3 regions of the Bartonella sp. bp_1 genome follow, and region 1 is predicted to be linked to each of the others. Evidence: riboswitches for the same ligand, from Rfam matches in the RefSeq annotation. Region 1 holds a riboswitch; each other region holds the start of a gene.
The links. Region 1 has a riboswitch for cobalamin ahead of metE (5-methyltetrahydropteroyltriglutamate--homocysteine S-methyltransferase). Riboswitches for the same ligand answer to the same signal wherever they lie in the genome.
Positions count from the first base shown of each region.

Region 2: another riboswitch for cobalamin. It lies ahead of cobU (bifunctional adenosylcobinamide kinase/adenosylcobinamide-phosphate guanylyltransferase); the one in region 1 lies ahead of metE (5-methyltetrahydropteroyltriglutamate--homocysteine S-methyltransferase).
Region 3: another riboswitch for cobalamin. It lies ahead of ACYZ97_RS06945 (energy-coupling factor ABC transporter permease); the one in region 1 lies ahead of metE (5-methyltetrahydropteroyltriglutamate--homocysteine S-methyltransferase).

Region 1 is NZ_CM147851.1:1,813,977-1,818,192, reverse strand. Features, by position in the region: gene ACYZ97_RS09005 (flagellar hook-basal body complex protein) at 1-1,262, opposite strand, end outside; gene nrdH (glutaredoxin-like protein NrdH) at 1,494-1,718, opposite strand; cobalamin riboswitch at 1,918-2,156, shown strand; gene metE (5-methyltetrahydropteroyltriglutamate--homocysteine S-methyltransferase) at 2,289-4,216, shown strand, end outside.
Region 2 is NZ_CM147851.1:1,093,071-1,097,286, reverse strand. Features, by position in the region: gene ACYZ97_RS05395 (cobyric acid synthase) at 1-1,296, shown strand, start outside; cobalamin riboswitch at 1,306-1,522, shown strand; gene cobU (bifunctional adenosylcobinamide kinase/adenosylcobinamide-phosphate guanylyltransferase) at 1,552-2,064, shown strand; gene cobW (cobalamin biosynthesis protein CobW) at 2,065-3,129, shown strand; gene cobN (cobaltochelatase subunit CobN) at 3,129-4,216, shown strand, end outside.
Region 3 is NZ_CM147851.1:1,397,950-1,402,165, reverse strand. Features, by position in the region: gene greA (transcription elongation factor GreA) at 1-105, opposite strand, end outside; gene ACYZ97_RS06955 (copper chaperone PCu(A)C) at 240-761, opposite strand; gene ACYZ97_RS06950 (hypothetical protein) at 814-1,200, opposite strand; gene ACYZ97_RS06945 (energy-coupling factor ABC transporter permease) at 1,231-1,914, opposite strand; cobalamin riboswitch at 1,955-2,181, opposite strand; gene ACYZ97_RS06940 (pyridoxal phosphate-dependent aminotransferase) at 2,284-3,486, opposite strand; gene ACYZ97_RS06935 (ABC transporter ATP-binding protein/permease) at 3,828-4,216, shown strand, end outside.

The DNA of each region.
Region 1 (4,216 bases):
GTGAGGAGACCACCCCATGACATTTGCACTGTAAAATCATTGCCTGTTGCATCGGGGATTGTCAGCACCATACCGGAATTGGAATCGATCATACCACCGGATTCATTAAAATGGACTATCTGGCTACCGGAAAGACGAATGTAGCCGGGGGGATTGGTTGAAATATCCTGACCGTAGACATTGACTTCCCAAGTGTTGTCATCTTTTTTGGTGAAGTAGGTATCTATATTGATGGCATTCCCGTTTTTATCATATACGGTCTGGGTCGTTTTTTCATGATAGGTTGCACGATTATCTGGATCAAAGCGGCGATCTGATGTCAATTTGACGGAGCTTGATGAACCGCTTTGCGTTACATTCGCGCCAAGGTTGAAGTCGAGTGTAAAGGTATTGCCATCTTCATTTGGTATATTGAGCGACAAGTTGGCCGGTGCACCGATAAGGTTGCCGGCTGTATCAAAATTCAGGGGTTCATTTTGTAAAACCTGCTGATGGCTTCCGTCAGGCATAAGCTTCTGGATATTCATGGTCCAGCTGTCTGGAGCGGTTTTGCTCAAATAGACATCAAGTATGACATCGCGTCCCTGTCCGTCCTTGACCGTAACAGATGATTTCTCATTGTATGTTGCCGCATTATCAGGATCGAATGGTAGTGTAATCGTTGATGCTGTCTTGTCGAGTTGTATTGAAGGATTGATGCCGAGAGTTGGCATGATCGGTGTATCTTTATTGATGTTACCGGAAACATTCACCTTGCTGCTGGGGCGGGGGTTAAGTGGATGTGCCGTGTCTGTCGCCTTGAGATTCATCGACATATCGATTTTTGTCGTGACTTCACTCTCAAGCTTTTCATTGGAATCTATTTTTAATTTTTGGCCTTTTTCATCCAGAAGATAATAGCCTTGGGCATTTTGCAGATAACCGTCTTTATCTGGACGGAATGAACCGGCACGTGTCAGAAATTTTCGGCCACCTGAATCTTCGACCTGAAAGAACCCTGAGCCGTTGATCATGGCATCGCCCAATTCATGGGTAGGACGAGCGGTTCCTTGTTGGGAAATCATATGGCGGGCATGGCTATTGATGCCGCCTGATTGATAGCTGCGATAATTGTTTGGAATAACAAGGGTTGAAAACTGGACGTCGGAACGTTTGTAACCCGTGGTGGCAGAATTGGCGACGTTATCGGCAATACTGGAAAGGCGGTTTGCCTGTCCGTTCATGCCCGATACACCGGTTCGCATCATGCCATAGACGCTCATGCCGCTTTCCCCGTTTTACACTTTTACAGCCTATCTTTTATACGGATAAGCTTGCGTGAAGCTGGATATTCAAGCTCAGGCAGTATCTTCAGTATGATGCAAATAGCAAAGCGGCATATTTTTTTTACATTACACAAATGGGGCATGATGCAACGTTAAAGACGATTAAAAAGGTAATCCCCTCTTTGTCCTGATTGAGGATAGCAAGTAGCTTCCTTTGAAGTTTAGAGTCTAGTGCGGTAGTCCGTTCAGCATATCGGGACGGAAACCTGACCAGTGATTTTCTCCGGCAACGACAACCGGTACCTGCCGATAGCCTAATTGCTGGACATAGGAAAAAGCCTTTTTATCCTCTGTAATATCAACCACTTCATAATCAATACCCATATTGGCCAGTGCACGATAAGTGGCGTTGCATTGAACACATGATGGTTTGGAATAAATGGTAATGGTCATGTCGATGCTCCTGCTCTTGTGTCTCATAGACGGTTTTTGAAGGATATGACACAATATATAGATATAAAAAGTTTACAAATCGTCAATATGAAGTTTTTTGGGAGCAGAACAAGATCAATATTGCGATCTGATTTTATATCAATACATAAACATATAAGCAAATCTTTATATGATTATTGACTTTGTGAAAAGGCTATGCCAAATCATTTTTTGTCGTGGTTCTTTGTTTTAACCGACATAGCTAAGAGGGAATCCGGTATGGCATTTCTAATGGATTGGTTGATGCTGATCTTATCGCAGAATGCTAAAAGCCGGAGCTGCCCCCGCAACTGTATGTGGTGAGCCGATATCCATTGATGTCACTGAATGAAAATTCGGGAAGACGGATGAAGGCGTTGACCTGCAAGCCAGGAGACCTGCCGCGGCATGAAAAGCATGTTCTGTCTTTATGAGGAGGCAGGCGTGTTCCATTATCTACGGGCGGGGTGTCCCGGAGGTTGCCGGATGGAATATTGTATATATTCCAAATGGTGTCCGCTTACCCTTTGCCCCCTTTTATAGGGGTTTATTATGACTGGAAAAACAATAAAAACCGCATCGCTCGGCTTTCCGCGGATTGGTGCAAAACGAGAATTGAAACAGGCACTTGAATCATTTTGGCGCCATGAAATAAGTGAATCCGAACTTTTAAAAATAGCCTCCGTGCTTCGGAAAAGACATTGGCTTTTACAAAAGCGGCAGGGAATTACGATCATCCCGTCCAATGATTTTTCGCTCTATGACCATGTGTTGGATACGGCCATCATGGTTGGCGTTATGAATGAAAAGGCAGAGCTTGCAACGCCGAAAAGTTTTCTTGAGCATTATTTTTCTTTGGCCCGTGGACATGAAGAAAGTGGTGATTGCAGTTGTCATCAAGGTGAATATACAAAAGGCCGCAAGGCATTGGAAATGACCAAATGGTTTGATACCAACTATCATTATCTGGTGCCGGAGCTACGACCGCGCCAGCCATTTTCCCTAAAGTCCATAAAACCGGTAGAAGAGTTTTTGGAAGCCAGAAGCGAAGGGATTATAACCCGTCCAGTCATTCTTGGGCCGATTACATTCTTAATGCTGTCAAAATGTCGCGAGGCGGATATTGATCCGCTTAGCCTGTTACCACATCTCCTGCCGATTTATCTGCAATTGTTGCAGCAACTCAAATCGGTTGGTTGTGAATGGGTGCAGATTGACGAACCGGTTCTGGTGACAGATTTGGATGCCAATCAACGCGGTGCATTTGATTATGCTTATCGGCTTCTTACTCAAGAAAAATGCCCCCAAATTATGCTGGCAAGTTATTTTGGCGATCTGGGCGATAATATCCAGACAGCTTTGTCATTGCCGGTTGGTGGCTTACATATTGATCTTGTACGTGGTGATGATCAGCTGGATAATATCGTTGGGGGATTGCGTGATACCCAGATTCTTTCCTTGGGTGTCATCGATGGACGCAATATATGGCGTACCGATTTGCGAAAGTGGATTGAGAGACTGTCGCCGATTGTCAAGCGGTTGGGTGTAGAGCGTGTAGAATTGGCCCCCTCCTGTTCGTTGTTGCATGTGCCGATTGATTTGGCTCTTGAGACTAAACTGGATGACGAGTTAAAATCATGGCTTGCTTTTGGAACACAAAAATTGGAAGAGCTGTCTGTTCTGGCCAAAGCATTGGGAGGGCAACCCAATGATGTGCGTCAACAACTTGAAGATAATGCGGAAGCTGTTTCCAATCGGTATTCATCATTACGCATCCATCAACCGGATTTGCAAAAACATTATCAAAAGAAGCATTCCGTCAATCGTTCTTCACCCTATGGGCAACGATATAAAAAGCAATGTGATATTCTCGGTTTGCCATTGTTTCCTACAACGACAATCGGATCGTTTCCGCAGTCAAGCGATGTGCGAAAAGTACGCTCGCAATTTTCCAAAGGCGAGATCAATAAACGGGTTTATAATGACTTTTTACGTGAACGGACGCGCGATGCCATTGCATGGCAGGAAGAGGCAGGGCTGGATGTATTGGTACATGGTGAATTTGAGCGCAATGATATGGTACAGTATTTTGGTGAGCAGCTGTCAGGCTTCGCGTTTACTCAGCATGGCTGGGTGCAGAGCTATGGATCCCGTTATGTGCGTCCGCCCATTATTTATGGGGATGTCAGCCGTCCGCAAGCCATGACTGTTCAATGGTGGCAGATTGCCCAATCATTTACGCAAAAACCGGTGAAAGGCATGTTGACCGGGCCTGTGACTATTTTGAATTGGTCATTTGTACGTGATGATCAGCCGCGCGCGGATACATGCCGTCAAATTGCATTGGCGATTCGTGAAGAGGTGAAAGATTTAGAAAAAGCCGGTGCACAAATTATCCAGATTGATGAGGCGGCATTGCGTGAAGGATTGCCGCTGAGAGATAAAGACAAGGCGTATTATCTGGATTGGGCGGTTGAATG
Region 2 (4,216 bases), 720 kb from region 1:
GAAATAGGACGAGGACAATGGCTGCAGGCTTTTGCCTGTGGTGTAGAGCCTTGCGTTGATATGAATCCAGTTTTGTTGAAGCCACAAAGTGAAAATGGTGCACAAGTCATTGTTCAAGGCAAAGTCTATGGTAATGCCAAGGGATATGAATACCAAGATATGAAAGGCAAGCTGCTGCCTTATGTGATGAAATCATTTGAAAGAGTAAAAAGTAAAGCCGATATTGTTTTGGTTGAAGGTGCGGGGTCACCTGCTGAAACCAATCTACGCAAAAATGATGTCGCCAATATGGGATTTGCAGAAAAGGCCGATATTCCTGTGGTGCTTATAGGGGATATTGATCGTGGTGGTGTTATTGCTTCGCTTGTCGGCACACATACCATTTTGGACTCGTGCGACCGGGAGCGTATTGCCGGTTATCTCATCAATAAATTTCGTGGTGACCCTTCATTGTTTGATGATGGACTTAAAGAGATTGAAAAATATACAGGCTGGCCGAGCTATGGGGTTGTCCCGTGGATTGAGGCTATGAGCCGATTGCCGGCAGAAGATTCTGTCGGCCTTTTTAAGGTTCGAGGAGCTTCAACCGGGCGGATTAAAATTGCTGTTCCTGTTTTGCCGCATATTGCCAATTTTGATGATTTTGATCCTCTGATTCAGGAAAAAGATGTTGATCTTGTTTTTGTCCGTGTGGGTGAACCGATCGCTTATGATTGCCATGCCGTGATTATTCCAGGTAGCAAGGCAACCATTGCAGATATGGAGACGGTTCAGAATCAGTCATGGACTGATGATATTCGCCGTTGTTATGAAAACGGTGCAGAAATCATCGGGATATGTGGTGGGTTTCAGATGCTTGGCCGTATTATTGATGATCCGGACGGAATAGAAGGGCGCACGCGCCGGATTAATGGTTTGGGGCTGCTTGATATCGTGACAGCTTTAAAACCTGAAAAGATTACGCGCAATATAATGGCTCATTCCTATCGCGATCATACTGATTTGCAGGGATATGAAATCCATTTGGGAGAAAGCGCCGGCCCTGATTGTGATAATGCTTTTCTTGAAATTGATGGACGTAAGGAAGGCGCGGCTTCTTCAGATGGCAGAGTATGGGGAACTTATCTGCATGGACTGTTTAATAATGGTACTTTTCGTCAGAAGTTTCTTAAAAGGCTTGGTGGTTTTTCGTCCGGTTGCAATCAACATGATATTATTGATCAGGCATTGGATGACATTGCCAACGCATTGGCGCAAGCAATCGATATTGATGCGCTTTTTGCTCTTGCGCGTTGATGAGGGGCACGCTAACGTCAATTATCGGTCTTTTTTGTGATTATTCAAAATATGAACAAAAGAGTGAAAAGGGAATGTGAAAGCTTCATTGCTATATCACAGCCGACCCCGCGACTGTAGAGCGTTAGAAGATGCCAAGGCTTTATAGCAGCCACTGAGAAATCGGGAAGGCGGCAGATTTTGTCAAAGCGCGAGCCAGGAGACCTGCCGATTGGTTGATTTGCCGGATTTTTCGGTGCCGACACGGAGGTTGTTTTGGCAAAACTTATATTGGTGCTCGGCGGGGCACGTTCAGGCAAATCGCAATTTGCCGAAGATATCATTTTAAAAAGCGGTTTGAAACCCGTTTATCTTGCTACGGCTGAAATTATTGATGAAGAAATGGCAACGCGGATCATTCGGCATCGGGCGCGGCGCGGGCCTGAATGGCACAATCTTCATGCGCCGCTTGAGCTAGCTGAAAAACTGCTTGAAGAAACGGATGAGAACTCTGCCATTTTGGTTGATTGTATGACGCTTTGGCTGAGTAATCTGCTTTATTATAACGCAAAAGTTGAAAAGACATTTGACCGCTTTATTGAATCGCTGAAAAAAATGCAGGGGCTTGTAGTTTTTGTAGCCAACGAGGTGGGGCTTGGTCTGGTGCCCGAAAGTGAATTGGGGCGCCGTTTTCGTGATCTTGCCGGTTTGCTCAATCAAGAAATGGCAAAAGAAATGGATGAAGTTTATTTCATCGCTGCCGGTCTGCCGCTCAAATTGAAAGGATAGATGATGGGTCAGGAATTTTTATCATCCAAAATACCCGTGACTGTTATTACGGGGTTTCTGGGTTCGGGTAAGACGACAATGATCCGTTCTTTGTTAGAGAATGCACAAGGCAAACGGATTGCCCTCATCATCAACGAGTTTGGCGATATGGGGGTTGATGGCGGACTTTTAAAGGGATGCGGCATTGAAAACTGTCGTGACGAGGATGTAATCGAGCTTAATAATGGCTGTATCTGTTGTACAGTGGCAGAAGATTTTATTCCGACAATGGGCAAACTTCTGGCACGCGCTGACCGGCCAGATCATATTGTTATTGAAACATCGGGATTGGCGCTTCCCCAGCCTTTGGTGGCTGCCTTTAATTGGCCGGAAATCAAGACGCAGGTAACAGTTGATGGTGTTGTTACCGTTATTGATGCACCTGCTGTGGCACAAGGGCGTTTTGCTGATGATCATGACAGGATTGATCATCAGCGTAGTAGCGATGAATCGTTGGATCATGAAAGTCCCTTGGAAGAGCTTTTTGAAGACCAGATTCATGCTGCTGATCTCATTGTTTTGAACAAGGTCGATCAGCTTGATGGAAAGGCGATGGATATTGTTAGAAAAGAAGTATCCAGTCGTTCAACCCGGCCTGTCCGCATGCTCGAGGCGAGCTTCGGTAATCTCGGCGCTGATCTTTTGCTGGGGCTTGGGATTGGCACGGAAATGGATATCGGCAACCGAAAATCCCATCATGAATTGCACCATGAAGACGGGGTGCCGCATAGCCATGACGATTTTATAAGTTTTGTTGTCGAGGGACATAAGATTGTTGATCAGAAAGCATTTCTTGCCCGGCTCGAGGATGTGATTGCTCGGCATGATGTTCTACGACTTAAAGGTTTTGTTGATGTGGACGGCAAGCCGATGCGGCTGGTTGTTCAGGCTGTCGGTTCACGCATTGATAGTTATTTTGATCGGCCTTGGTCGGCGCAGGAAAAACGTCAGAGCCGTCTTGTCGTGATTGGTTTGAACGAGATGGATCAGGAAAAAATAAAACAAGAAATGGCCAGTTTTTTCTAATGCATTTATTGCTGGCACAAAAAGGCACCTTAAGTGATGCTGAGGAAGCTATTGATCTTGGGCAGTCTCCGGCAGATATGCTTTTTTTGTCTGCAGCGGACACAGAAATTGCCTGTTTGAGTGCGGCTAAGGCAGTGCTTGGACAGGGTCTACCTCAATTGCGTTTGGCTAATTTGATGCAATTATCGCATCCTATGTCGGTCGATACTTATATTGACCGTACCGTGCAATATGCCAAAATTATTGTTGTACGGGTAATTGGCGGAGAAGCCTATTGGCCTTATGGCCTTCAGATGTTTCATAGTACTGCACTGGAACATAATATTGCACTGGTTGTGATCCCTGGTGATGATAAATGGGATGAAAATCTTGAACGTTTTTCGACAGTGCCGCGTGAACATAGCTATGCGTTGTGGCAGTATTTGTTAGAAGGTGGGGCTGAAAATGCCCAACAGTTTTTAAATTATATGGCTTTTCTGATCGGGCGGGATGAAAAGCCTTTGTCTGCGCGGCCTTTAATGAAAGCAGGATTGTGGTGGCCGGAAGGTAGTAATCGTTCTGATGATCTGCTGGCACGTTTTAAGGCTGATGGCAGGCCGGTTGTTGCGATATGTTTTTATCGGGCATTGGTACAAAGTGGTCAATTGAAGCCGGTACAGGCTTTGATTGAAGCTTTGGATTGTCAAGGTATGCAGGCGCTGCCAATTTTTGTTTCCAGTTTGAAGGATCCGCTATCTTGCAAGGTTGTTTCAGAAATTTTCAACCATTGCCCGCCGGATATTGTGCTGAATGCCACGGGTTTTGCCGTTTCTACGGGGCTTGATGATCGCGAGGCGACCATTCTTGAATATAAGGATGCGATGGTCTTGCAGGTTATTTTTTCGGGACAGGATGAAGCGAGCTGGAGTCAATCCACGCAAGGACTTTCAGCTCGTGATCTTGCAATGAATGTCGCCTTGCCCGAGATTGATGGTCGGGTTATGACTCGTGCTGTCTCGTTCAAGATTGCCGATCATTACGATGAAGAAACGCAATGCAATATTGTATTCTATCAGCCTTTGGTGGATCGCATTGATTATGTGGCTGC
Region 3 (4,216 bases), 420 kb from region 1:
TTCTGAAATGGCTTCGATAATACGCGGACGTTCGTCCTGTTGACGCCAGCGGAGCTCTTCCTTAAGGCGCTCGAAACCTGTTTTTGTCATTGGAACCGTTTCCATCTAAGTCCCCTTTCTTGTTTTGCCTTGTGGCCAGTATAAAAAGAAACGGCTTCCAGAATTTCTTCTGGAACCCGTTACATTTGATCAATCTGATATCTAATATAGCGTAAAATTTTTAATTTGCAAAAATTAAACTAATGTTGGTGCTTATCCTGATGCTGATTATGTTCAGGTGTTTGTGCTCCCATAGCTTCAACAGCAAACTCAACATCTACTGTACCGGCTTTTTCAAAGACCAGCTTGCCTTTGAACTTTGTCTCGGCCTTAACCGGTGCTGTGATATTCATGAACATGATATGATAGGCACCGGGCTTGAATTCTATGGTTTTGCCGGCAGGAATTTCAACGCCATCCATCAGATGGCGCATTTTCATGACACCATTTTCAACTGACATGGTATGAATTTCGGCCTTTCCTGAAAGCTCGGATGAAACAGAAACCAAACGGTCGGCTTCATTGCCATGATTGATAATTTTAAGGTATCCGCCGGCAACCTTGGCTCCATTGGGGGTGGCACGTGACCATGGATGATCTATTTCGAGTGATCCGGCTTTATATTCATGGGCATGGGCAAAATTTGTCAAGCCAAGCAGAGCTGTCATAAGAAGCAGAGCAAAAGCACGTCTATTGAGACGTTGGAAAAAAGAATGAAACATGGATATCTCCTGAGAATTTTTAAAATCTGTTTATGATTGGAAAAGGATGTTGTTAAAATCTTTGGAGAGGAGGGGGCCGGGCGCGGAAGGGGCCTCGGTAAAGAACATGTTTCTCGTCTTGAGGATGTGACAGGGCAAGTCTTTCACCATCACGCATATTCAGGTTTAAAATAGCGTCATGCTGGCCGAAGTCTTGTGTTGTGATGCCATTGAGGATGCATCCCGTCCCGCAACAGGTCGCGATAGGATGATTGGATGCATTATGGCTGTGGTTTTGTGTACCGCAAATAATACTGCCAAAGGCATCATATTGGGTTAGGGGTGACGCATCCGCCGGCCCAGCCATGGCCATACCCATGGACTGTACAAAAAGGGCAAAGGCCAGAAAAAGTCTGAACATCTTTTTTTTAGAATGAGCTTTGGCGGTTGCGTCACGCATTATCGTATTGCGTTCCTTAAGGATTTTTTCTTAGCTGGCAGATTGATAGAGGCGTTGTTGCACAAGGCCGCTGTTTTCAATCTTGTCAAAAGCTTTAGCTATGGCAAGGACGCCAAGATCAACCAATGGCTCAACCAGAATGACACTCATATAAGCAATGCCGAAAGTCGATACATTGGCCAAAGTGCCAACGCTTAGACCTTCGCCGTAAAAGGCCCAGAATGCGACCCATGCGACAATGCCGGCCTGATAGCTGGTTGAGAGTGCTAGCGCCTGTGAATATTTGACATCCTTATACGCGACTTTATTGGGGATGAGACGCTTGGCTAACAGACTCATGCCATAGAGCGGCACCAGCAGAGTTGTAACATTCATGCCATATTGAGGCAGGTCAAAGGGGGCGAAAAAAAGACCTTGGACAAGTAGTCCCAATGCCAGACCAATTGCTGCTGGCCCAGCGCCGAAGATCAGAAACAGGGTCGAGCCCAATATCAGATGGACTTCGGATACACCAACCGCATGATGGGGTAAAACTTCGAAAAAACAAAAAACAAGTGCGGTTGTGATCAGGCTACGTGCAGCCAGTGATAGAACACCGCCATCTTTTCTGATCGTATCCCATGCCATTTTGCCAGCAATGGAAAAAGCGGTTGCTGCTGTTGCGTAACTGAGAACAAGTTTTGCGCCTGTGACAACGCCTGGTTCAATATGCATATTTTATCTCCTTTGGCACCCACCGTGCCTTTTAATCGGATTCGTAACAATAATGACGGCAGGTTTCCTGACTCATGACCGAAACAGCTTATACAAACCTTCCCATTTACATAGTGGCCGAGCTTTCACCCGATTGTATAAGCCCGTTCATATACAGTTGCGGGGGCAGTCACGGCTTTGATCCCTCGTTTGGTCAATCTTACCGTTTTCCCTTTTATATTCCGCCAGACGTCTGTCTTTTGGAAAACCGTCAAAATATCCATAAAACGGATCAGATATCAACGCAATGCAATGAATAAAAAACCGCCCCTTAAAGGGCGGTTTTTTTATGGTGCGCGTTGTTATTTAATACGTTCTATTCGTATGCGATTAACGCAGACTTGCGCAGAAACGCTGAATTCGTGAACAGGCTTCTTCAAGCAGTTTTTCCGATGTTGCATAGGAAATACGGAATGCGGGCCCCAGACCGAAAGCGCTGCCATGGACAACGGCAACGGCCTCTGTTTCAAGAAGTTCAGTCACGAAATCCTCGTCTGTTTCGATTACTTTGCCGGATGGTGTCTTTTTACCGATGAGGCCTGCACAGGAAGGATAGACGTAAAAGGCACCTTCCGGCACAGGGCATTTGATTCCATTGGCTTGATTGAGCATGGAGACAACCAAATCACGGCGGGCTTGGAAAATCGCCTTGTTTTTGTTGACAAAATCCTGTGGTCCGTTGAGAGCCTCAACAGCGGCCCATTGTGAAATAGAAGATGTACCGGATGTCTGCTGGCTTTGAATCGTATCCATAGCCTTGATCAAAGGTAGCGGTCCACCGGCATAGCCGATACGCCAGCCGGTCATGGCATAGGCTTTTGACACGCCGTTCATGGTCAATGTACGTTCATAAAGTTTAGGCTCTACCTCGACGGGGGTGACAAATTTGAAATCGCCGTAGGTCAGGTGTTCATACATATCATCGGTCAGGATATGGACCTGCGGATATTTAAGCAGAACATCGGTCAGCTTTTTAAGTTCATCATGGGTATAGGCTGCGCCAGATGGATTAGAAGGGGAGTTGAAGATAAACCATTTGGTTTTATCGGTAATGACACTCTCTAGCTCATCCGGCTGTAACTTGTAATCATGCGCTTCTTTGGTTTCGATAAAAACAGGGGTGCCGTTCATCAACGAGACCATTTCTGGATAGCTTACCCAATAAGGCGCCGGGATAATGACTTCATCGCCGGGATTGAGGGTTGCCATGAATGCATTGAACAATATCTGTTTGCCGCCTGTGCCGACAATAATCTGTTCAGGCTTATAATCGAGATTGTTTTCACGTTTGAATTTTTTGACGATGGCTTCACGCAATTCCGGAATACCTGAAACAGGTGTATATTTGGTTTTACCGGCATGGATGGCAGCAATAGCTGCCTGTTTGACATTGTCAGGTGTGTCAAAATCAGGCTCGCCAGCGCTCAATGCAATGACGTCACGACCTTTAGCCTGCAGCTCACGGGCCTTTTGTGAAACAGCGATGGTTGCAGAAGGTTTGATGCGGGAAAGGGCATCAGCAATAAAAGCCATGATTTCGTCTCCTCAAAATCGGCAAATGGACCATGATTGGTTAAATGACATTGCTGTGTATATTCCAATATTGCAAAATACCGTTCAATGGCAGAAAACCAGATGTCGCAATCTATGTCGCAAGATGAGGCAAAGTGCAAGAAAACATTGATCAAAAAACTGTATAGGAAAAAATTTTATTTTCTGCTTTGAATGTTTTTTTTAAGAAAGTGGTAGCATAGTATAATTTTATGATCGAAGGCTTTTATTTCCATGCACATTTACAATGTCTGCCTTTATGCGACTCTCGCATTCCTGCCGTTATTGCCGGTTAAGAGAACGGCCTGATAAGGAAGAACTGTATGGTGGACAAGAAAAAAAGACAGGCAGGCAAAGCGGGATATGATGATGCTGCTGTGACACCCGGTCTGTTGCGGGAAGGCGAAGTCGCCAATACAGGTTTTTTACATCAGGCGCGTTTGATGTTTATTGCTTTTTGGCAATCGCATACGCGTAATGCGCTGTTGATTACCGCTTTCGGTATTTTTGTACTGATCATATTGATCGGTCGTGGACAGTTGCAGATTGTTACGTGGACAGAAGATTTTTTCAATGCGCTAAGCCGTCGTGACTTCAACGGCTTTATTTTTCAATTGGGGGTTTTCTTTGCGATTGCCAGTGTGCTGCTGGTATTCAATGTGACGCAGACATTTCTCAACCAATATCTTAAACTCAAGCTACGTGAAGGGCT